DNA from 4 places in the Chryseobacterium mulctrae genome. Region 3 is predicted to be linked to each of the others. Evidence: riboswitches for the same ligand, from Rfam matches in the RefSeq annotation. Region 3 holds a riboswitch; each other region holds the start of a gene.
What was found. A riboswitch is a leader RNA that binds a small molecule or an ion and turns the genes downstream of it on or off. The one in region 3 is predicted to bind cobalamin.
Positions count from the first base shown of each region.

Region 1: it holds a riboswitch for cobalamin, as region 3 does, so the genes downstream of both, FDY99_RS02950 (YncE family protein) here and metE (5-methyltetrahydropteroyltriglutamate--homocysteine S-methyltransferase) in region 3, are expected to answer to the same signal.
Region 2: it holds a riboswitch for cobalamin, as region 3 does, so the genes downstream of both, FDY99_RS05030 (acyl-CoA thioesterase) here and metE (5-methyltetrahydropteroyltriglutamate--homocysteine S-methyltransferase) in region 3, are expected to answer to the same signal.
Region 4: it holds a riboswitch for cobalamin, as region 3 does, so the genes downstream of both, FDY99_RS17615 (TonB-dependent receptor plug domain-containing protein) here and metE (5-methyltetrahydropteroyltriglutamate--homocysteine S-methyltransferase) in region 3, are expected to answer to the same signal.

Region 1 is NZ_VAJL01000001.1:676,857-682,829, reverse strand. It holds gene clpP (ATP-dependent Clp endopeptidase proteolytic subunit ClpP) at 1-242, shown strand, start outside; gene FDY99_RS02960 (T9SS type A sorting domain-containing protein) at 316-1,434, opposite strand; gene FDY99_RS02955 (T9SS type A sorting domain-containing protein) at 1,487-2,608, opposite strand; gene FDY99_RS02950 (YncE family protein) at 2,617-3,894, opposite strand; cobalamin riboswitch at 3,998-4,187, opposite strand; gene tpiA (triose-phosphate isomerase) at 4,340-5,098, opposite strand; gene FDY99_RS02940 (S9 family peptidase) at 5,182-5,973, opposite strand, start outside.
Region 2 is NZ_VAJL01000001.1:1,146,370-1,152,342, forward strand. It holds gene FDY99_RS05010 (endonuclease MutS2) at 1-103, shown strand, start outside; gene FDY99_RS05015 (YcxB family protein) at 237-725, shown strand; gene FDY99_RS05020 (ATP-binding cassette domain-containing protein) at 1,065-1,724, shown strand; gene FDY99_RS05025 (SGNH/GDSL hydrolase family protein) at 1,759-2,556, shown strand; cobalamin riboswitch at 2,635-2,811, shown strand; gene FDY99_RS05030 (acyl-CoA thioesterase) at 2,925-3,308, shown strand; gene FDY99_RS05035 (HD domain-containing protein) at 3,470-4,060, opposite strand; gene FDY99_RS05040 (XAC2610-related protein) at 4,038-4,730, opposite strand; gene FDY99_RS05045 (PadR family transcriptional regulator) at 5,027-5,356, shown strand; gene FDY99_RS05050 (PspC domain-containing protein) at 5,368-5,973, shown strand, end outside.
Region 3 is NZ_VAJL01000001.1:4,249,893-4,255,865, reverse strand. It holds gene FDY99_RS19825 (hypothetical protein) at 1-73, shown strand, start outside; gene FDY99_RS19820 (VOC family protein) at 70-450, shown strand; gene FDY99_RS19815 (hypothetical protein) at 522-1,031, shown strand; gene FDY99_RS19810 (Lrp/AsnC family transcriptional regulator) at 1,040-1,501, opposite strand; cobalamin riboswitch at 1,655-1,838, shown strand; gene metE (5-methyltetrahydropteroyltriglutamate--homocysteine S-methyltransferase) at 2,240-4,564, shown strand; gene FDY99_RS19800 (NADP-dependent oxidoreductase) at 4,607-5,608, opposite strand; gene FDY99_RS19795 (SDR family oxidoreductase) at 5,620-5,973, opposite strand, start outside.
Region 4 is NZ_VAJL01000001.1:3,787,897-3,793,869, forward strand. It holds gene FDY99_RS17615 (TonB-dependent receptor plug domain-containing protein) at 1-848, opposite strand, end outside; cobalamin riboswitch at 884-1,060, opposite strand; gene FDY99_RS17620 (cytidine deaminase) at 1,303-1,785, opposite strand; gene namA (NADPH dehydrogenase NamA) at 1,894-2,946, shown strand; gene FDY99_RS17630 (DUF2752 domain-containing protein) at 2,974-3,267, shown strand; gene FDY99_RS17635 (CCC motif membrane protein) at 3,286-3,618, shown strand; gene FDY99_RS17640 (DUF3267 domain-containing protein) at 3,710-4,294, shown strand; gene FDY99_RS17645 (MFS transporter) at 4,323-5,570, opposite strand; gene FDY99_RS17650 (CPBP family intramembrane glutamic endopeptidase) at 5,697-5,973, shown strand, end outside.

The DNA.
Region 1 (5,973 bases), 3.6 Mb from region 3:
CAAGAGTAATGATTCACCAACCTTCTGGTGGAGCTCAAGGTGTTGCTTCTGATATGGAAATCAATTTAAGAGAAATGTTGAAGCTTAAAAAAGAGTTGTATGACATTATTTCTGAACATTCAGGACAAACTTACGAGTGGGTTGAGAAAGCTTCAGACAGAGATTACTGGATGACTTCTACCGAAGCTAAAGATTTTGGAATGGTAGATGAGGTTTTACAAAGATCTAAAGAGAAGAAATAATTTTTCTCAAGTTATGATATGAGTTCGGCGCGCCCAAAGGGCGCGCCGAACTTTTTTATTATTAAAAATCAAACTACTTTTTGATGATTTTATGAGTCGTTGTCGACTGATTGGTTTTAATTTCAATAAAATAAACACCCGACTGTAGACTTTGAATATTAATCTTTTTATTCTGAGTATTCATCACTCTTCGTCCTGAAATAGAGTAGATATTAATATCTTTAATGTTGTCCTGAGTTTCAATAATCAGAAAATCTGTAGCTGGATTTGGATAAATCTTAAAGCTTTGTTTCACAGCATCTGAAACACTTAAAGTTACATTGGCAACAGTTGGAGTAAATGGTATTCTCGCTCCAAAACTTAATCCAAACCAATCGTTATTGGCAAGCTGAATTTGTGAAAGATTGCTCTGTCCTCTCCAGCTTGAAAGATCTTTTCCTTTGTATAATTTCCAAGAATCGTTTCCTGTTGCATTTCCTGAGAAATTGTTTAATGATAATGCTGAAATTTGGTTGGCTGCTGAAGTATAATTGAATTCACTTACTTGAGAATCGATTAATTGTAAAGCCTGTTCTGCTGTAATTGTTCCATTGTATTGAATTCCAAAAGCAAAAGAATCAGCAATTCCGTTACCGTTATCAGTCCCGAAATCTATAACAACTAAACTTTTATTACTTCCTGTTCCGATCCAATTAATAATTTGAGATGAATTAAAACAAGCAGAATTGTAAGCTGGAACCGGAGTGGAAGGCGGACCGAATGTTGTTCCCGGTGTAAAACCATATCCATAAGACATTCCGTACCATTTACCGTCAACTAACGGATCATTATTGACGCCATTATTCGTGGTCATGTTATTTGAAGCAGTTCCCGACCAAGTCGACCAGTAATCATCTGTACTTGGAACGTGGTGATTATAATCAAAACTATATAAAAAACCGCTCGGTACTTCTGCGGTAACTTTAGAATCTGCCGCGTCGATTGCATTGATTAGATCTTCCATTGTTAAAGTGGTAGAATCAAATCTATAGCCCCAAACATAAGAAGTAGGATTGTCTGAATCGTTAAAATCTGCAATTAAATAAGCTTTTTTAGAACCAGTACCAACCCAGAATTTGACATCATTTTCTGTAAGTTGAGCAAATGAAAATTGGAATATAAAAATTAAAAAAAGAAGTATTGATTTTTTCATTGATGAATTTTAAAGTGAAAAAAAGAGCATCATAAAGATGCTCTATGTTGAATTATTTTTTGATAATCTTATGAGTCGTTATTGATTTGTCTGTTTTAATTTCAATCAAATAAACTCCCGATTTCAAACTTTGAATATTGATTTTCCTATTCTGAGTATTCAAAACTTTTTGTCCTGAAACAGAGTAGATGTTGATGTCTTTAATGTTATCCTGAGTTTCAATGATCACGAAATCACTCGCAGGATTTGGATAAATTTTAAAGCTTTGTTTTGCAGCATCAGAAACACTTAAATTAACATTGGCTTCTGTTGGAGTAAAAGGTCTTCTTGTTCCGAAACTTAATCCAAACCAATCGTTATTATTTAAAGTGATTGTTGAAAGATTAGTATTCGTTTTCCAGTTTGACAAATTGGTTCCTTTGTATAACTTCCAAGTATTTGTTCCGCTTGCTGTTCCTGAGAAAGAATTTAATGATAAAGATGAAACCTGATTCGCTGTAGAAGTATAACTAAATGTGCTTGATTGTGCATCAATTAACTGTAAAGCTTGTTCCGCAGTAATGGTTCCGTTATACTGAATTCCAAAAACAAAAGAATTGGCGTTTCCGTTAGAATTATCGGTTCCAAAATCTACAACCACTAAACTTTTATTGGTTCCCGTTCCGATCCAATTGATGATTTGCGAAGAATTATACCATAATGAACTATAAGCAGGAATCGCTGTTGCAGGAGCTTCAGCTGTAGGATTGCTAAAACCGTAACTTGCGCCATACCATTCTCCGTTTGAGATGGTTCCGCTGTTCATCCATCCTGCCATAGACCAACCATTGGTGTTATCACCTGCCCATAAACTCCAATAATCGGGTACGGACTGTGCAGAATGGTCATTAAATTGAACTTTATCTAAAAATCCTCCTCCGAAACTTGTTCCGTAATCAAATGCAGGTTCTGCAGTTTTTATCATCTGAAGCATTTGCGGGCCGGTAATATTTTGCCCGGGATTGAATTTTACCCCCCAAACATATGATCTGTCATCGGTACCGTCTTTAAAATCGGCAACAAAATATGCCGTTTCTGAACCTGTACCTACAAAAAACTTTACATCGTTGGCTGTAAATTGTGACATATACAGCGCAACGATGAAAGTAAATAGAAAACTTGATGCCTTTTTCATTTTAAAAATTACTTAATAATTAACTTTTCGTTGAAGTTGATATTCTTATCAGTGATTTTTACGACATAAACGCCTTTAGATAATGCGCTTACATTAATTCCTTTTTCATTGTATTTTTCATTGATAACGATTCTTCCGTTTACATCATAAACCTGAATATTTCCAGAATTTAAGCCTTGTACAAAGAATCTGTCACTTGTAGGATTTGGATATACAATTAATTTTGATGTTTTTGTGCTTTCAATAGTAGAAAGAGATGCATTATTGTAAGCAATGATTTGATTTGGTAAAGAAGTTACCGTAAAAGTATTCAATAAAGCACCTTGCAGATCGTAAGCATAAATTTTTCCCGCCGCAACATATCCTGAAGGGTCAGCTGCATAGATCTTATTATTAACAACATTGAATCCGTATGCAGTTCCATAACTGTTTACGGTAATGGGTGTAACTGCAATTGGAGAGGTGTTAATTGACGGTGAAGCAATTGGTGTTTTGTAGATTGAAGCTTCATTCATGTAATAAATATTCGTTCCGTCGGTATCCATATAAGATGGTTTTACCCCTACCGGAAATGTAGTGCTCGAAACCGTAGTCTGACTTGTTGTATTATAAACCGTCAATGTTCCGAAAGAAGTTGGAAGGTAAGGATCTCCCGAACTCATAATGTACAGTAAATTGTCTTTTTCAAAAATACTGTTGGGTGAATCTCCTACATTTACCTGCGATTCTACAGTATTGGTTGTAGTGTTGATGACATCCATAAAATGGTTCAATCCGTAACCTCCTTTCAATAAAACATAGAGTTTATTGTTTTTGCTGAAGATTTTTTCAGGACCATTTCCTACAGGAATATTGGTTTCGTGAGTATAATTGTTAAGATTAAACACTGCTACATAATCATCAGTAGTGCTACTGCCGCTTCCCCAATTGGTTACATAAGCTTTGTTCCCATTAAAAGCAATATATCTTGGATTGTTAAGATTGGTAGAAATTGTTGTAATTAAAGTGAAATCAGATTTATTAATGACTTTAATTTGGTTTGAAATATTTAAAACTACAAAAATCTTATCGCCAAAAATTTTAATGTCTTGAGCGGTATCACCCAATGTTGCATTATTGTTTTTAAGTTTAAAATAATTGTTGGTAAGTGCCGATTGATTATTGATCAACGAAATTTCAGCATTATTGCTTCCGGCGCCGCCTTCGTTGAGTACTAAAACTCCTTCAGTTTGAGCAATTGCAAATGAAAATACAAATGCAAGAATAAGAAAATAGATTTTCTTCATGATATAATTAAATTTAAAGTTTTGTTCCCGAAACTTCACTGCAGGAAAAAAAAGTCATGAAAAAATATCCGAAGATTTGATCTCATAAACTTTTATTCCCGAAAGTTGAAATTAATCTAAGGCAGGTTTCCTGGCTTGCATCTTATTATAACCTTCCCAAACCTGAAGTTCAGTGGTGTACTTAATAATAAGTTGAATAGCTTACAGTTGCGGGTACAGCTCAAGAATTATTTTACTTCACTTGATTCCCTATTAATGAACGCATGCGTTCAACCTTAAACTTTTGCAAAGATATTATTTAAAAATTGATTATTGTTTTAGTGAAAATTTAATAATTTTCAAATTATGTTGAATAATAGTTGTTTATTAAGTGTTTGTTTTATTTAATTAATCAAAAAAGACATACCAAATGATATGTCTTTACTTTTTTAATATGAATTATTTCTTAATTAAAACCTTCAATGATCTTTGAGAAATCTTCAAGTTTCAATGCAGCTCCACCGATAAGACCGCCGTCGATATCAGGTTGAGAGAAAATTTCTCTCGCATTATCTGGCTTTACAGAACCTCCGTATAGAATAGAGATTTCGTCTGCAACTTCCTGTCCATATTTTTCTGCGATAATTCCTCTGATGTGAGCATGAATTTCCTGTGCCTGTTCTGGTGTAGCAGTTTCACCTGTTCCGATTGCCCAAACTGGTTCGTAAGCGATCACTACTTTTTTGATTTCCTCTGCAGAAAGGGTGAAAAGAGCAGTTTCAGTTTGTGCTTTTACAACATCAAGATGCTGTCCAGCTTTTCTTTGCTCTAAAGTTTCACCATTACAGTAAACAGGAATTAAACCTTTATCTAAAGCCAGTTTTACTTTTTTATTGCAGCTTTCGTCGTTCTCACCGTGATATTGTCTTCTTTCAGAGTGACCGATCAAAGAACCTGTTGCATCTATGGATTCCAACATATCTGCAGAAAGTTCACCTGTGTAAGCTCCGCTTTCATATTCGCTCATATCTTGAGAAAAAACTCCGATTTCGTTTTTTTCGAAGATATCTTTTGCCATCATTAGATACAAAGAAGGCGGTGCGATCCAAACTTCACAGTTGGTTGTATTGTTGTTTTTATAGCTTAGTAATTGAATCATTAATTGTTGAGCATGAATGACGTTTTTGTTCATTTTCCAGTTTCCTGCAACTATTTTTCTTCTCATAGTTTCTATATTATCTTTTTGTTTCTTTTGTTTTTCATTTAAAATTAAAATCTGCAAAATTTGCTAAATCTGCGTGAGCTAAATTATTTACTAATTCCCTCCAGTTTAAACATAAATGCATATTCCAAAGCAATATCTTTCAGGTAATCAAATCTTCCTGAAGCACCACCGTGACCGTATTCCATATCGGTTTTTAGGAATAAAACATTTTTGTCTGTTTTTAAATCTCTTAATTTTGCTACCCATTTTGCAGGTTCAAAATATTGTACCTGAGAATCATGCAATCCTGTTGTAACAAGGAGGTTCGGATAGTTTTTTCTCTCAATATTTTCGTACGGAGAATAAGATTTCATATAATTATACGCTTCTTTGTTGTTAGGATTTCCCCATTCATCGTATTCATTCGTTGTCAAAGGAATACTTTCATCCAACATGGTATTAATAACATCTACAAAAGGAACCTGTGCAATGGCTCCATTCCAAAGTTCTGGTTTCATGTTGACAACAGCTCCCATTAAAAGTCCACCTGCACTTCCTCCTTGAGCGTACAAATGTTTTGGTGAAGTGTATTTTTCTTTAACTAAATATTCTCCAACATCGATAAAATCGGTAAATGTGTTTTTCTTTTTCATCATTTTTCCGTCTTCATACCATTGTCTTCCCATTTCTTGTCCACCACGAATATGTGCAATCGCAAAAGCAAAGCCTCGGTCTAAAAGACTCAGTCTTGTACTGCTGAATGTCGCATTCATTGAGTTTCCGTACGATCCGTAAGCGTAGAGTAGAAGTGGGTTTTTGCCGTCTTTCTTATATCCTTTTTTATAAACGATGGAAATCGGAATTTTTGTACCGTCTTTTGCAGTGGCAAAAAGTCT
Region 2 (5,973 bases), 3.1 Mb from region 3:
TACAAGTGTGGGAACGATTGAAAAAATATCGAGAAATAAAGTAACGGTAAATTATGGAACGTTTAAGACAATGATTGATGCTGACGAACTGGAGAGGATTTAATTTTGAATTAATTTTCAACGCAAAGATTATCCTTTACTTTTAATATTTTAAGAAGCAAAGAGTTGCGAACAAGTCGCTTAAGCTTGAATATTCAGACGATTTATCAAATTATTTTATTGATTATTAATTTTAAATGACTGTAAAAACTCATATCACATTTAAGGATTTTCTGAATTTTAATATTAAAAATTCATTCCCAAGAATTATTATTTTTTCATTAATAATATTAGCCATTTTTGGGTTAAACTTTTCTAATGCTGAATATAATACGAAGGAAATTTTCAAATCTGCATCGATTTGGTTTGCTGCTGTTTTTGTTTTTATCATCATCCGTTCTTATTTCCGTTTGAAAAATGCTTTTTACTCTAACAAGAAAATTCAGGAAGAGATTGTTTATACTTTCACTGATGAAAAAGTTCAGACAAAAGGAGAAACATTTGATGGCGATTTTACATGGAATACAGTCCACAGAGTAAAAGAAACCAAAGACTGGTTTTTGATTTATCAAAGTAAAACGACGATGAATATGGTTCCGAAAAAATACTTTTCACAAAGTGAAATTATAGAATTAAGGAATATTATTGAAAAAAATAATGTGAAAGCAAGGCTTTTAAATTATTAATTGCAAACAAAAGAGAGCATCATTATTTGATTCTCTCTTTTTATTTTTATTTCTATTTTTGAAAATGCTTGTCAATCTTAAAATATTGTGGATCTTTTACAGGAAACTTCTCATTCCGGGAATTATATTTTCTTTGTTGACCTCCTTTCCTGCAGGAATAAATTTTAAAAACTTCAGCTTTGGTTTTTTATTTATTTTCCCGTTGATGCATTATTTTATCTATGAATTAAGATTGAAAAACGAATATCTTTTCTATGCTAACTTTGGATTTTCAAGAATATCACTTTGGATGATCACAGTTGTTTTTGGTTGTATTTTAAAACTTATTTCATTTATTCTATGAGCAAGCTTCATATCGACAGCATTACAAAATCTTTTGGTGAAAAAGATATTTTGAAAGACATTTACTTAAGCTGTGAAACCGGGAATATTTCCGGGCTTTTAGGAAGAAACGGTTCGGGAAAGTCAACTTTATTTCAAATTATTTTTGGATCGATAAAAGGTGATACACAATATATAAAGCTCAACAATACGATTTTACAAAATCAATTTGACCGAAAAAACAAAATTGCTTATTTACCTCAATATTCATTTTTACCGAGAAATATAAAGATCAAAAATCTTATAGATTTGTTTTGTGATAAAGAAAACAGTACAAAAATTTCTCAATCTGAATTCATTCAACCATTTTTAAATGAGACTCCGAATACACTTTCAGGAGGAGAACTTAGAATTGTAGAAGTTTTGCTGATTATTTATTCTAAAGCAGAATTCATTTTGCTGGATGAGCCGTTTCACAGTCTTTCGCCAAAAGTAGTAACCGAAATTAAAACATTTATTAAACAACAAACTGATAAAGGCTTTATTATTTCAGATCATCAATATCATGATGTTTTAGATATTTCAAATGATATTTTTCTTCTTTCTGATGGTCATTTAAAATCAATTAAAGATTTAACAGAATTGAAAAGGTTTAATTATCTTCCAAAAAATATTTAATTTATATCTTTGAGCTATAAATATTCTTTTTATCATGACTTTCATCCACAAAGCAATCTATTTATCGCTATTCTGTATTTTTTCTTTTAGTTTGATCAATGCTCAGAATAAAGTTCCTTTTGGCGTAGTAAAAGCCGAAGAAGGTTATGCAATGGTGCGTGTACACAAAGAAGATTACCGTAAAATTGTTGACAAAATCAGGATGAAAAGAGGGGATGTTTTTGTTTATGTAAAACCCGCTCCCGGAGAAACTGAATGGATCTGGATAAAATATCCTGAAAAAGAAGAGCTTCCAAAGCCTTTTGTGAGATATGACAGTCTTAATAAAGAAGGAATGGTAAACAAAGGTCGTATTGCATTTATCGATCAGCTTCCGAAATTTACTCCGGTATTATCTAAAAACGGAAGATCGATTACTTTTACCGACAATAATAATCAGAAAATACCGACTGCTCAAAGAACGAAAGTGGTGATTGACATTTATCCGTCAAGTGCAAAATTTAAAAAGCAGGAAAAAGATGCAGAAGGAAATATCGTTAAAATAGACAAACAAAAAACCTGGGGACTCGGAAAAGAACTTCCTGAAGATTTAAAAGAAATAAAATCAGTTCGAGTACAACAACCCGGAAGAGGTTCTGTTTTTGTAAGAGAAGCGATTAAAAATATGTTTGATCCTACTATGGATTTCGATAATATGGGCGTAACTTCAATCGATGATGATCATATTTTTCTTTATATGATCAATGGTTCGGGTGAACACCGATACACTACTTTCTGGACAATTAAGGAAGGAAGAGCAATCAGCCAGATTATTTACAGCAACCCGGAATAATTCTTTACCATATATTCTTTTATTATTCTTATTTTTGCACCCGAAAAGTCTTTAGCTTTTGGCGTATCGCTTCATGCTAATACTTTTCAGGAAATTGGTTCTGTTTAACTACAGATTAAAAGGGAATCGTGTGAAAATCACGAACTGTCGCGCAACTGTAAGTAACCGAAGTCTTTATAAAAACCACTGTGCAAAGGCATGGGAAGGTATAAAGATGTTACAAGTCAGGAGACCTGCCTATTTCTTTAGACAAAAACTTTCGCGATTTGAAGTTGATTGATCTTATAGTCTTTTCAGGAATTTCATGTTCCTGAATAATTCTGTTGGTTCCAATATCATTTCATTTTCGCTTTAATTAATAATGAAATATGACTACAGAAGAAAGAATTCAATCATCGGAAACCAGAATTTTCAAAGCCGTTTTCCCTAATACCACCAATCATTACGATACTCTTTTCGGAGGAACAGCCATGCAATTGATGGATGAAGTTGCCTTTATTACCGCAACAAGATTTGCAAGAAAACGTGTAGTAACCGTAAGTAGCGATAAAATCGATTTTAAAAAACCAATTCCAGCAGGAACGATTGTAGAGCTTATCGGAAAAGTTTCACACGTTGGAAAAACAAGTATGAAAGTGAATGTTGAGATCTACACCGAGCAAATGTATTCTTACGAAAGGGAAAAAGCTATTGTGGGAGATTTTACTTTTGTGGCGATTGATGAATTTAAGAAACCAATTCAAATACTATAGATAAAGAATTTCGGCGACCTTCGGTCGCCGAAATTCAACATTAAATTCAAATGTTTTTTAGCAGTTTCGGCGGGCCAAAGGCCCGCCGAAACTTTTTCATTTTATTAAATTATCTAAAAATAAATTTCAGACAATCGACTCGAAATCTGTGGGAATAAAAATTATCTCAAAACTTTTTCAGAATCCAAACTTAGGTTAAGTAAGGTCTGAAAAGCCTCTCCCATTTCATCAGAAGCTCTGCTGATTGCATTTTCAAGCATATTTCTTATTTGAAGTTCCGTTACTTTTGCTTCAGTCCAGCTTTTTCCGGAGGTGTAAGAATTAAGAATGAAAGGCATAATTCTGTCGATGGCGCAAGCAAAAATGGCATCGGGAGTTTGTTCTTCTTCAAATTCAAGCCAAAGATTAAAAAATTCTGAACGGATCGGCTCGTCTAAAATTCCGAAAATATTTTGGGCAGATTGTTTTTCTCTTTCAAATTTCCCAACCATCGCTGCTTCGTCAAAAAGAAAAGTATCACCTGCTTCAATTTCAACCAAATCATGAATTGACAGCATTCTGATGACTCTCAACAAATCTATATCGGCTCTGTTTTTGGCGTAAGGAAAAAGAATTTGGGCTAAAATAATAATCTGCCACGAATGTTCGGCCGTGTTTTCTCTTCTGGAATCATCTGCATTATAATTTCTTCTCTGCACATTTTTTAATGCGTCTACTGCGAGGATAAAATCAATTTCTTTCTGTATTTTCATTTTCTTCTTTAAAATATCGTTCTCTAGGATAGATTGTCGTTTTTGCAAACCACTTATAATCTATAAATTCTCTTTTTACGGTTGTCACTTTTTTAGGATCTCTCGTGTCTTCTTCAAATTCTAATACTTTTAATAATCCTCTCTCGGGAACCAATAAATATTCTGAGGTAAGATTCCAGCAACATCCATTTTTTTGATAAGCAATAATTCGCTGACGTTCAGAATCTGTTTTAAACATTCCGGAATTCGAACGGACAAGATTTGTCAATTCATCATTCAACGCAAACTGCTGTTTAGAATTATCATTCAAATATACTTCATAAAAAGGACTTTGATGATTGGTATTTCCGTTTCTAATGGCAAGATCTTCCGCTCCATCAAAATTAAAATCATCAAAAACGACCGAATTTTTCAACGAATCAAAAACAGGTTTTTGGTTTTCATTTAAATCTAAATAAAAATCACTTGAAGAGAAACTTTGATATTTCTTCATTGTATTTTTATCGTAAAGATCAAATGTTGCTTTCCCACTACATTTCCTTTCAGTACACGTCACCATGTTGACAACAACATTAAAACTTTTGGAAACATTGGCTAACTCAAAATAATTTTGCGCACTACAAAGTCCTCCTAAAAGAACGAATGTCATTAGAAATTTCTTGTAATTCATGGTTGGTAGTTTTTATAATTTTTCAAATTAAAACCCGAAAAATCTATAACAAATATAAAAATTTAAGCTCAAATATTCAGTTTATTTCTAATATTTAATAATAGCACAAAATCATGAATAAAAATTATTAACCTGATTTTCAGTTATTTAAAATTATTTTAAAAATAATTCCACTACTTTGTATTGCATATTACCATTTTAATTACATATCTTTGTAATGTAAAATCGGAATAGGTTCAACTAGCTAGGAACCGAAAACTGAAAATTATATAACTAATTAACAAAACCTATTAAAGATGAATACCGAAAATACCAAAGCGCAAATGCGAAAAGGGATTCTGGAATTCTGTATTTTAAGCCTTATCAACAATCGCGAAATGTATGTTTCTGATTTAATAGATGAGCTGAAAAAAGGAAAACTGGATGTAGTGGAAGGAACCCTCTACCCTCTTTTAACAAGATTGAAAAATGGAGAATTTCTTTCCTACAGATGGGAAGAATCTACAGGAGGACCTCCCAGAAAATATTACCAAATTACAGAAAAAGGCAAAACGTTTTTATCTGAACTTCAAATCACCTGGAAAGAATTAACAGATTCTGTAAACCAAATCACTCAAAAACTTTAAAAACAAAAGCTATGAACAAGACACTCTCAATAGGACTCGCAGGTTTTTCTTTCACTATAGAAGAACACGCATACATAAAGCTTAGCGATTATCTGAATGCTCTGAGAAGCTCTTTGGATATTTCTGAAGCTGATGAGGTAATTCACGATATAGAAATCAGAATGGTTGAAATCTTCAGAGATTCTTTAGGAAAACGCGAAGTAATCAACGACGGTGATGTAGAAAGAGTAATTGCACAGATTGGTACTCCTGAAAAAATAGAAGAACAAGAAGAAGCATATTATTCTGAGAAAAATACAAAATCGAATAAGAATAATTCTACAGGAACAACTTACACAGACAAAAGACAATTGTTCCGTGATCCTGAGAAACAAAAAATTGCAGGGGTTTGCGCAGGTTTAGCAGCATATTCCGGAATGGAAATTTCTTGGATGAGATTAATCTGGGTAGGTGCATTTTTATTCTTATGGGTTGCACCGGGATCATCTTTCCTCGTAATCATTTTATACTTTATTCTTTGGGCAGTTTTACCAAAAGCAGAATCTGCATCAGATTTTCTTAAGATGAAAGGTAAACCTTTAAATTTTGATAATCTAAAAGAAGAATCAAGCAAAATT
Region 3 (5,973 bases):
TGAAGACATTAAGATTAAAAATAATGATACTGAATATATTTATGAAAAGGGAGTTTTAAAATTTAAAAAATGAAAATAAATAACATAGACCATCTTGTCTTAACCGTTGCAGACATTGATAAAACGATAGATTTCTACACCAACATTTTAGGTTTTGAAGTTGTAATATTTGGAGACAACAGAAAAGCACTGACCTTCGGAAATCAGAAAATAAATCTTCATCAAAAAGGAAAAGAATTCGAACCGAAAGCTGAATACCCAACTTCAGGTTCAGCCGATCTATGTTTTATCGCAGAAACCAATATTGAGGATGTTTTAGAAGAACTAAAACAGAAAAATATAGAAATCATCGAAGGAATTGTAGAAAGAACTGGGGCAACCGGAAAGATTAAATCGGTTTATTTCAGAGATCCTGATTTGAATTTGATAGAGGTGAGTAATTATTATTGAAATGAATATTTTTTTAATAATTATTCATTATTTGTTTCTAAATTAAGTTCTATTTTTACGAAAAATTAATCATGAAAATCACTTATTTCATTCCTATTTTAATCTTAATATCTTCTTGTAACCCGAAAAATGGGAATAATGAGATTAATCAAACTGTTTTTAAAACTAATCAGCCTAAACAAAGCCAATCAAAACAAATGAATGATAAAGAATTGATAGAAAATGTGAAATTAGCAATAAACCCTAAATTTCAGGATTGGGTTCTTTTTAAAAACGGAACTTATATCATATTTGATGATATAACTAAAGTTAAAAATATCAATGATGAAGCTATGGTGATGATGAAAGAATTTGGACCAGTTTTCGCCGGTGGTCCTGCAGGAGATTTTAATACAATTCATCTAACAAAAACTGAAGGTTGGATTGTTTCAGGTCACGGATATGGAATGTATACTTATGTTTCTCCTTCTGAGATTCAAAATGAATCTGCTAATGATATGGAAATTGGATTATTGGGGAGATCAAAAAGAGATTTAGATGGTAAAAAACCGGAAATCATTTATGTAAATAAAAGTAAATAGTCCTCTTTCTAAATACTCACTCCATGAATATTCTTCACTTCCGCCATCACAAAAGTACTGTGTGTACTTCCGATAGAATCTACACTTCCTAATTTATTAAAAACAAAATTCTGATAATGCTTCATATCTCTTACCTGAACCTTCAGTAAGAAATCAAAATCGCCTGAAATATTATAACATTCTGCCACCTCATCAATCTGCAGAATATCTTCCACAAATTGGTTTCCTACGGAACGGTCATGAATTTTGAGTTTAATTTGGCAAAAAACGGTAAATCCACGATTAAGTTTTTCAGCTTCCAAAACGGCTGCATAATGCTTAATATATCCTTCTTGTTCTAATCTTTTCACACGTTCAAAAACAGGTGATGTTGAAAGATTTACTTCTTTAGCTAACTCTTTTACGGTCAGTTTTGCATTTTTTTGGAGGATCCTTAGTATTTGTAAATCCTTTTCGTCGAGTCTTTCCACAGAATAATATTTTTTTTTTGATTATAATTTTCAAATTTAAAGAATAAATATTTTTTATAATTAAAATAAAAAGAACAATATCCTTTATTTTCAAATTAAAACCAATCAATTCACTTTAACGCTATCTTTACCAAAGAAATTGTTCTTTCACATACTTCATCAAACGGAAAAGGTTTTACTCAAGTAAATTAATAGGGAATCGTGTGAAAATCACGAACTGTCGCGCAACTGTAAGTAACACACCAAAAGTTTTTGTCCGAGAATATCCACTGTGAAAACGGGAAGGATGACAAAAACTGTTACAAGTCAGGAGACCTGCCTGTTCCGAATGATCAATGCTCTCGCGAATTGGAGTTTTTGGATCAACAGATGATACTTTTGAATGTATTTTGGGTTTAAATTTTAATTTTTTTAATTTTTAAACGCAAAGATTTTCTTTTGTAAACGCATTATTTTAAGGAGCAAAGAATAGCGATGAATCGCTGATGAAGCTTATTGTTAACGTTAGCTTCATAAAATCAATTTATTGATTAACTCTTTGCTTTCTTAATATATAAAGAATATTGAATTAAAACTTTGCGTCAAAAAATAAAAAAGTTTAAGCCAATCCTTTTATTAAAGGAATAAATTACGTCATTATTGTATCTACTCTATTCCTTAAAATTTCTTTCTAAGAGAGCATTACGAAGCATCTGAAGAACTTTTAAAATCATTATTTAATTTAAAAGTTTTAAAGAAATGCAAACACACCTTCTTGGCTATCCGCGAATTGGTAGCAACAGAGAACTCAAAAAAGCCTGCGAGCAATATTGGTCAGGCAAAATTGTTTTAGACGAATTATTAGAAGCCGGAAAAACCATCACTCAAAGCAACTGGAAACTGCAGCAGAAAGCAGGAATTGACCTTATTCCTTGCAACGATTTTTCATATTATGATCAGGTTTTAGATATGACTTTAATGGTTGGAGCGATTCCGGAACGTTATCAGGAAATTGCTTTCAAAAAATCAGAACTCGATCTATATTTTGCGATGGCAAGAGGATTTCAGAAAGATGGTTTGGATATTACCGCAATGGAAATGACGAAATGGTTTGATACCAATTACCACTACATCGTTCCTGAATTTCAGAAAAATCAGGATTTTAAATTATTCTCCAATAAAATTATTAAAGAATTCATCAGCGCAAAACAAGCGGGAATTAATGCAAAACCTGTGATCATCGGTTTGCTGACCTATTTATTATTAGGAAAAGAAAAAGAAGAAGGTTTTGATAAACTAGATCTAGCGCAAAACTTACTTCCGGTTTATATTCAGATTTTAAAAGAACTTGAAAATCACGGTGCAGAATATATTCAGTTTGATGAGCCATTTTTGGCGTTAGATATAAATGAGAAAGCGAAAGAAACCTATCAGTTTATTTATGCTGATATCAGGAAACAATTCCCAAAACTAAAGTTTATTGTTGCGACTTATTTTGAAGGGTTAAAAGACAATCTTTCATTAGCAACTACCCTTCCGATCGATGTTTTGCATATTGATCTGGTTCGTCATCCTGAACAATTGGATGAAGTTTTAAACACAATTCCTGAAACTTTAAGTCTTTCATTAGGAATTGTTGACGGAAGAAATATCTGGAAAAATGATCTCAGCCAGTCTTTAAGTTTTATAAAAAAAGCTGTTGAAAAAATTGGTTCGGAAAGAATCTTTATTGCTCCCTCTTGTTCATTACTCCACTCTCCTTTCGACCTTGATTCTGAAAAAAACGAAGAAATTTTATCTCCTGAGATCAAGCAATGGTTGGCTTTTGCTAAACAAAAAGTCTATGAAATTGTTCATTTAAAAAAATTAGCTTCAGAAAATCCGGATTACAATGCTTTACAGGTTTTAGCTGAAAATAAAAAAGCAATTGAGAACCGTAAAACCTCAACCTTAATTCACAATCAGGGCGTGAAAAACCGTGTCGATGTGACAACTAAAGAAGACGCGCAAAGAAATTCGCCGTTCAATATCAGAAAAGAAACGCAGCAGGAAGTGTTGCAACTTCCTTTGTTTCCGACAACAACAATTGGTTCATTTCCGCAGACGAAAGAAGTGAGAAACTGGCGTTCAAAATTCAAAAAAGGAGAATTGAATGCCGAACAATACGATACTTTATTGAAACAGGAAACCGAAAGAACGATTCGTTGGCAGGAAGAAATAGGGATCGATGTGTTGGTACACGGAGAATACGAAAGAAACGATATGGTGGAATATTTCGGCGAACAGTTGGCCGGATTTGCATTTACACAAAATGGTTGGGTTCAAAGTTACGGAAGCCGTTGCGTGAAACCTCCGGTAATTTTTGGAGATGTTCACAGACCGAATCCGATGACGATTTATTGGTCGGAATATGCGCAGTCTTTAACTCAAAAATGGGTAAAAGGAATGTTGACTGGACCTGTAACGATTCTTCAATGGTCTTTCGTACGTGACGATCAGCCTCGTTCAACGACTTGTAAACAAATTGCTTTGGCGATTCGTGATGAGGTCAATGATTTGGAAAAAGCGGGAATCAGAATTATACAGATTGATGAACCGGCAATTCGTGAAGGTCTTCCGTTGAGAAGATCTGACTGGCAAAATTACCTGAAATGGGCGGTTGAAGCTTTTAGAATTTCGGCAAGTGGTGTGGAAGATGCAACACAAATTCATACGCATATGTGCTACTCTGAATTTAATGATATCATCCAAAATATCGCCGATATGGACGCTGATGTCATCACAATCGAATGCTCCAGAAGTCAGATGGAATTGTTGAATGCTTTTGCTGATTTCAAATATCCGAACGAGATCGGACCGGGAGTTTATGATATTCATTCACCGAGAGTTCCATCCAAAGAAGAAATGGTAGAATTGCTGAAAAAAGCACAAGCCGTGATTCCTGCACAGCAACTTTGGGTAAATCCTGATTGTGGTTTGAAAACCCGTCATTGGGATGAAACGGAAAAAGCGCTGATTGCGATGGTGGAGGCATCAAAAGAAGTCGCTGAAACATTTAAAAATAAACAAAATTTAGTTCAATAAATTATTTAGGCAGGAGTTGTAAAGCTCCTGCTTTTTTTAATATTATTTCCTTTTGATAACTACTTTTCCTTTTGCACGACCACTTTCTACATATTTTACCGCTGCATTTGTATTTTCGAAAGGAAAAACTTTATCAATTACAGGTTTTATTTTTCCGGATTCTATCACTTTTGTAATTTCTGCTAACTGCTTTCCATTGGCTTTCATGAAAAGAAATGAATAATTAATATTTTGTTTTTTAGCGATTTTTCTGACCTTACTACTCAATAATTTTGTAGCAAATTTCACATACCACGGCAGATTAAATTCTTCTGCAAAAACAGGAGTTGGCGGTCCGGAAATCGAGATAATTTTACCCTGAGACTTTACTACTTCAAAAGATTTTTCAAGTGTTTTAGAATCTTGGCTGTTTAGTACAACATCATAATCGATTAATACATCTTCAAAATTTTGTGTTTTATAATCAATCAGTACATCTGCACCGAGGTTTTTCAAAAAATTAAAACTTTTTTCACTGGCTGTTGTTGCCACCGTTGCACCGAGATGTTTTGCCAACTGTATTGCAAAAGTTCCAACTCCACCAGAGCCTGCCTGAATAAAAACTTTCTGACCTTTTTGAACCTTCGATTTTTCAACTAAAGCCTGCCAAGCCGTTAAACCAACCAAAGGAATTGAGGCTGCTTCTTCCATCGTCAAGTTTTTAGGTTTTAAGGCAACATCTTTTTCATTGATAGAAATAAATTCGGCAAAAGTTCCTATATGAAAATCTGATGGTCTTGCATAAATCTCGTCTCCAACTTTGAAGTTCTTAACTCTGGAACCTACTTTTATAATCACTCCAGCAACATCGTGACCTAAAATAAGTGGCATTTTGTAAGGTAAAATCAGTTTAAATTCTCCGCTTTTTATTTTTGAATCTAAAAGATTAACACTCGCTGCATAAATTTCAACTAAAACCTCATCTTCTCTCACAATCGGTTCGGGCATATCTGCAAGCTGGAGCTCACTGTTTTTATTGTAATGACTGATGCTAAATGCTTTCATAATTTCAATTTTTATTTAAGATACTGCTCTGATTTCTTAGGATTTACCAATCCAAATGTTAATTTAGGGAAAAACCTGTTGAGAAAGTATACCAATTTTGTATCTCCCACTCGAATTGTATAATTATCATTCTTTAAACCGAAAATCAAACCTTTTACCAACTCTTCCGTTGTCATTTTTTTGTCTGTTCTGGAAACTGTCATTTCAGTATCAACTACTGGAGGAAGCAGCTCAAATATTTTAACTTTGCTATTGATAATCCGCAGATGTTCTCTGAGCGATTTTGTGTAAAATGCCAATGCCGTTTTGGAAGCTGAATACGTTGCTTCGAGAAGTGACGGAACGTAGCTTAGAATTGAAGTTGT
Region 4 (5,973 bases), 460 kb from region 3:
GTATAGGCTGCTTTTAAACTATTAGAAATTTTAGATTTGTTGATATCCCAAGAAAGTAAACTTCTTACAGTTTGTGCTTCATATTTGGTTTTATTTAAACTCTCTTCAAGAATTCTATAATTCTGAGTTGCATCATAAAATTGGCTTTGCCAGGAAATTGTCTGGTTGTCTGCAATTTTGTATGCCGTACCTATATTGAAAGTCGTATTGTAAAACTTACCGTTTCTGTTGATATAATTATTTTTTTCCGGAACTTCATAATCATTTTGGCTGATCAAATAATTTCCTGAAACTTTAAAGCTGAATTTATCGTTACTATAAGCTGCTTTCAAAAAATTATTATAAGTTCCAAACGAAGCAACTTCAGAATTGAATACTCCTTTAAAGCCTTGGTTAAAACTTAAATCATTATTTAAATGAATACTTCCTCCAATCGCACCGCTTCCGTAGATAACACTTCCGCCACCAGATTTTATTTCCATCTGGTCATATCCGAAAACCGCAATGTTATTGATATCACCTTGTCCCAAAAACTGAGAATTGATATTGATTCCGTTCCAGACAAAAGCAGTCTGTTGTGCTGTTGTTCCCCGAAATGAAGGCGAAGAAACAGCTCCACGACCATTTTCTTTAATATAAACAGGCGACTGAAATCGTAAAACCTCAGAAAGATTCGAAGAATTTTTTTGAATATCTGCAGGAGATAATGTCGTCAAAGAATGAAAAAGTTTTACCTTTTTCATTTGGTTGTCGAATACAAATACGGTGTCAATATTTTTTTCCTGACTGTAATAAATTGTCAGGCAAGAAGACACTGAAAGTAGGGTTAATGCTCTTTTTAAAATCATGTCATATCTGCCTTTCCTCCGAAAGCAATTCTATTATTAATATTAAAATTCCGGCAGGTCTCCTGACTTTCGCTTTGCTACACCTTCCCGTTTTGGCAGTGGTTTTTTGTAGAAATTGATTGTGCGATTTACAGTTGCGGGGACAGCTTGGGAGTTTCACCCAATTCCCTCTTAGTTCCAATCTCTTGGAAACCAAAATTTTTGCAAATATAGTTTTTTTGAAAAGAAAGATTAAATTTTATTAAAGCTAAAGTAAAACCTTACAATTGATTTAAATTAGAAGATTTTCACTGTAAAAGAAACAAAATATTTTTAGACTTTACTATTTCCAAAAGTTAAGAAAATAACAGTTTCACATTCTTTATATTTCTTTTTCAGTGGTTTCTTTATGATAAAAAAACACAGATTATATTTTCAATAATCTGTGCTAATTTGTGTAGTCCGTGAGAGGTTTCTATAAAAATGTTCCATCAAAATAAAATGGAAGCAAATCTTTGATAGAAGTTACTTTTATCACCTCATCATTTAAGTTAGAAAAATAAAGTTCGATATTTTCGTTTTGCTTTGTTTCGTATTCTATAATACTTTGTCGGCAAGCTCCACATGGCGGAATTGGTGGGTTTTTCTCTGAAAATTCTTTTGGTCCACCAACGATAAATATTTTTTTAATTTTTTGATCTGGGAAATTAGCTCCAATCCAAAAAAGAACAGTTCTTTCTGCACAAAGCCCGGAAGGAAAAGCTGCATTTTCCTGGTTGTTTCCTGAGAAAATTTCACCATTTTCCAACAAAACAGCACAACCTACAAAAAAGTTGGAGTAAGGTGCATAAGCGTTTTCTCTCGCCTGAATTGCTTTTTCAAAAAGGCTGTTTTCTACTTCTGAAAGTTCGTTCCTGCCTTTGAAATGTTCGTAATCGATTTTTATATCTTTTTTCATTTTTTGTCTCCGTAAAAAAGGGGCATAAAAGTAAACCTTTTTAGTGACGTGGGCAATACGTTATAATCTTGCCAGATTTTGTATTTTTAATTCTTTAAAAATAATTCAATGTTATATTCTCCTATAAAATTTAGAAATGTAGAGCTTAAAAACCGTTGGGTAATGTCTCCAATGTGTATGTATTCCTCAGAAAATGGGGTTGCCAATAATTTTCACTTTGTGCATTACGGAAGTCGTGCTCAAGGCGGAACAGGACTTCTCATCGTTGAGGCGAGCGGGGTAGAACCAAAAGGCCGAATTACCAATCACTGCATGGGAATCTGGAATGACGAACAAGCTGCAGAACTTCAGAAAATTGTAGAATTCGTTCATAAAAATTCAGAAAGCAAAATAGGAATTCAGATTGCTCATGCTGGAAGAAAAGGTTCTACTTGGGAAAATAAACAAATCTCTTTGGAAGAAGGTTGGGAAACTCTTGCACCAAGTGCGATTCCGTATCATCCGACAGAAAGAATTCCGCACGTTTTGAGTTTACAAGAAATAAAAGAACAGATTCAAAATTTTAAAAATGCTGCGAAAAGAGCAGTAAAAGCAGGTTTTGATGTTGTTGAAATTCACGGGGCACATGGTTATCTTATTCATCAGTTTTTGTCACCGCTTTCTAATGTGAGAACCGATGAGTACGGTGGAAGTTTTGAAAACAGAATAAGGTTTTTACTGGAAATTGTAGATGCAGTCAACGAAGAACTCAATGAAAATGTAGCACTATTTGTAAGGATCTCAGGAACAGAATATGCTGAAAACGGTTGGGATATTGATGACAGTGTAGAACTGGCAAAAATTTTAAAAGATCATCATGTCGATTTGGTAGATGTTTCGAGTGGTGGAAATATTCATGGCGCAAAAATTTCTGTTTTTGATGGTTATCAGGTTCCGTTTTCTTCGGCTGTAAAAAATCAGGCAAATGTGAAAACAGGAGCAGTAGGTTTGATTAAGAAAACTGAACAGGCAGAAGAGATTTTACAAAACAATGAAGCCGATTTAATATTTGTAGCACGAGAGATTTTGCGAAATCCTTATTTGGCAGTTCAGGGTTCTTTTGAAATGAAAGAAGAATCTTTTTTTCCTCATCAATACCTTAGAGCGAAAATTTCTTCTTAATTTTAGGAGCGAATTTAAAAGACAGCAATGCATATAGAAGATTTTATGCTTCCTTGTCCCAGCAAAAAGTTTTTGGGAATTGAATGTTTCGGATGTGGAAGTCAGCGGGCAATTTTGATGGTTTTTCAGGGAAAGTTTTCTGAAGCCTTTCAAATGTTTCCGGCAGTGTACACTTTATTGCTGTTTTTCTGCTTTGTTGGCATCAATTTTATCGACAAAAAAAGAAATTATGGACAGATTTTAATTTTTTTAGCAATAATTAATTCACTGATCATGGTTTTTTCTTACTTTTATAAACATTTTATTATTCATTTAAACTAAACATTAAAAAAACAAATTATGAATCAACAAAAATTACCTAATGCTACGGCAGTACTTGTTTTAGGAATTGTTTCTATCGTCGGATGCTGTTGTTACGGTGTTTTGGGGCTAATTGCCGGAATTATCGGACTTGTACTTTACAAAAAAGACAATGCGTTGTACCAAAGTAATCCAACTTTATATTCTGATTACAATAACCTTAATACCGGAAGAATTCTTTGTATTATTGGTTTGATCCTTAGCGCACTTTATCTTGTTTTAAATATTGTGATGATTGCTGTTTTCGGATGGGATGCACTTTCAGATCAGGAATTGATGCAGGAACGTATCAGAGAAATGATGGGACAATAATAAGTCTTAATTAAGAATAGAGAAGGCTGCAATATTTTTTGCAGCCTTTCTTGTTTAATTTAATTATTTTTAAACCTGAAATGTTTGATTGATGGAAAATTACACTGAGAAAAAACTGACGATTGATTTAAAGAAAGCAAATATTTATTCGCTGAAAATATTGTTGTATTCGTGTGTTGTTTTTCTAATTCCTTATGTTTTTCTTTGGCAATATCAGTTCAGTTTCGAGCATTTTACAGCAACCTTTAAGAGACTTATAGAAAAGTATACTTTCTTAAGTGGATTTATTCCCATGTTTTTTATCGTTTTGGGAATTGTTTTACATGAACTTATTCACGGACTTACTTTTTTGCCTTTTTGTAAAAACGGTTTTAAATCAATAAAGTTTGGTTTTATGAAGCAATATCTTACCCCTTATTGTCATTGCAAAGAACCTTTAAAGCTAAAATATTATAGAATAGGAGTTATAATGCCTGCAATTATTCTGGGTTTTATACCTTCAGTTTGGGCAATCGTTACGGGCAATTTTTATCTTTTGTGCTTTGGGATTTTCTTTATCATGGGAGCAGCAGGAGATTTTATGATTTTAATGACTTTAAAAAATGAAAACCCTGAAGATTTGGTTTTAGACCATCCAAGTGAAGCTGGTTGCTTTGTTTATACAGCAAAAGAGTAATCTTATTTAAACCCAATTCAGTTTAAATTTAAGCCTCATTCAGTTTCTTTACGTTTGATTTTTTCTTTAAGAAATAAGCCAGTCCCAATCCGATGAAAACCATTGCCGCACTGAACGGAAAGATAAACTGCATTCCGAAAAAATCGGCAACACTTCCGATTATCGGGCCTGCAACACCTAAAGAAATATCAATAAAAAGTCCGTAACCTGCCAAAGCAGAACCTTGGCTCGATGGTGAAACACTCTTGATAGCAACAACACCAAGCGCAGGAAATATTAGTGAAAATCCTAATCCTGTAACACCGGCTCCAACCAAAGCCATTTGAGCGTTGGTTGCAAAAGCAATAATTAAAAGCCCGATGGTTTCTACAAAAAGACAGGCAATGGCAACTTTTATTCCGCCATAATTATTGATAACATTGCTGAAAACCAATCTTCCGGCTACAAATAATCCTCCGAAGATACTTAAACACAAAGCACCATTATTCCAATGAAAATAATTGTAATATAATGTGATGAATGTAGAAATACTTGCAAAACCGATTCCTCCTAAAGCCAGACAAACTCCAAAAGGAGCAACTTTTCCAAGAACTTTCCAGAAAGATTGGTTTTCTTGTGGGTTGAGGTTGGTTTTGTTTTCTTTAGTTTTAGCAAAGAAAAATCCGAGAATTCCTAAGATGATAGAGAGAATTCCAATGCCATACAAACTGTATGCATGCTCAATTACAATCCCTAAAGAAGCTCCGATTGCCAAAGCTCCGTAACAGGCAACTCCGTTGTAGGAAATGATTTTTGCAGTATGTTTTTCGCCTAAATCCATAATCGCCCAGTTGATCGGGCTTGCTCCAACCATACCTTCTGCACAACCTGTTAAAAGTCTGGTAATGACCAAAAATGCAAGGCTTAGTATCGGTGAAAATTTAAAATAGTAAGCAAGAATAAGAAAAATTCCGGTTAAAGAAAAACCAATCATACTAAATAAAACTGCTGGTTTCGGACCTTTTCCATCAATGATTTTTCCGGAATATGCTCTCAAGAAAAATGTAGAAATATATTGTAAACTAATTACTATGCCTGCAATTAAAAGGCTATATCCTAAACTTTTGGTGATGAAAATCGGCAAAACCGAAAGTGATAGACCGATAATAAAATATCCTACAAAAGTAAAAGATACATAAGAAATAAGTTTAAGATTGATATTTTTGGGTGGATTTATTGAACTGTCCATGTGATGAAAAAAATTAAGCTGCAAAGATACAGCGATATTATTTTTCATATTCGGTCTCAAAGGTTAAAAAAAAGATAAGATTTAACATACTGTAAGAGTGTCAGAAGTTTTATATTGGTTTTCATTTCATATAATTTCAATTATCTTTGTTTCTCTTAAAAAAATCATCAGTACATGGAAAACTCAAAATATCCGAAATATATTTTCGACTGGATTGGAGGTCTCATCCTATTGGCAGGATATATTTTTGGAAGTTTGTTGGTAGGTTTTGTAGGACTTGCAGGGAAATTTATTTTTAAATTAGATTTTATGCAGAAGCCCTGGTTTATGATGTTTGCCAATGCTGTCGTTTTCTGTCTGATTATTTGGGCATTTGATTTTTTAATAGTACGCCAGAAAACGGGAAAGAAATTGAATTTTAATTTTTCGCCCACCAATTTTTCTACCTATC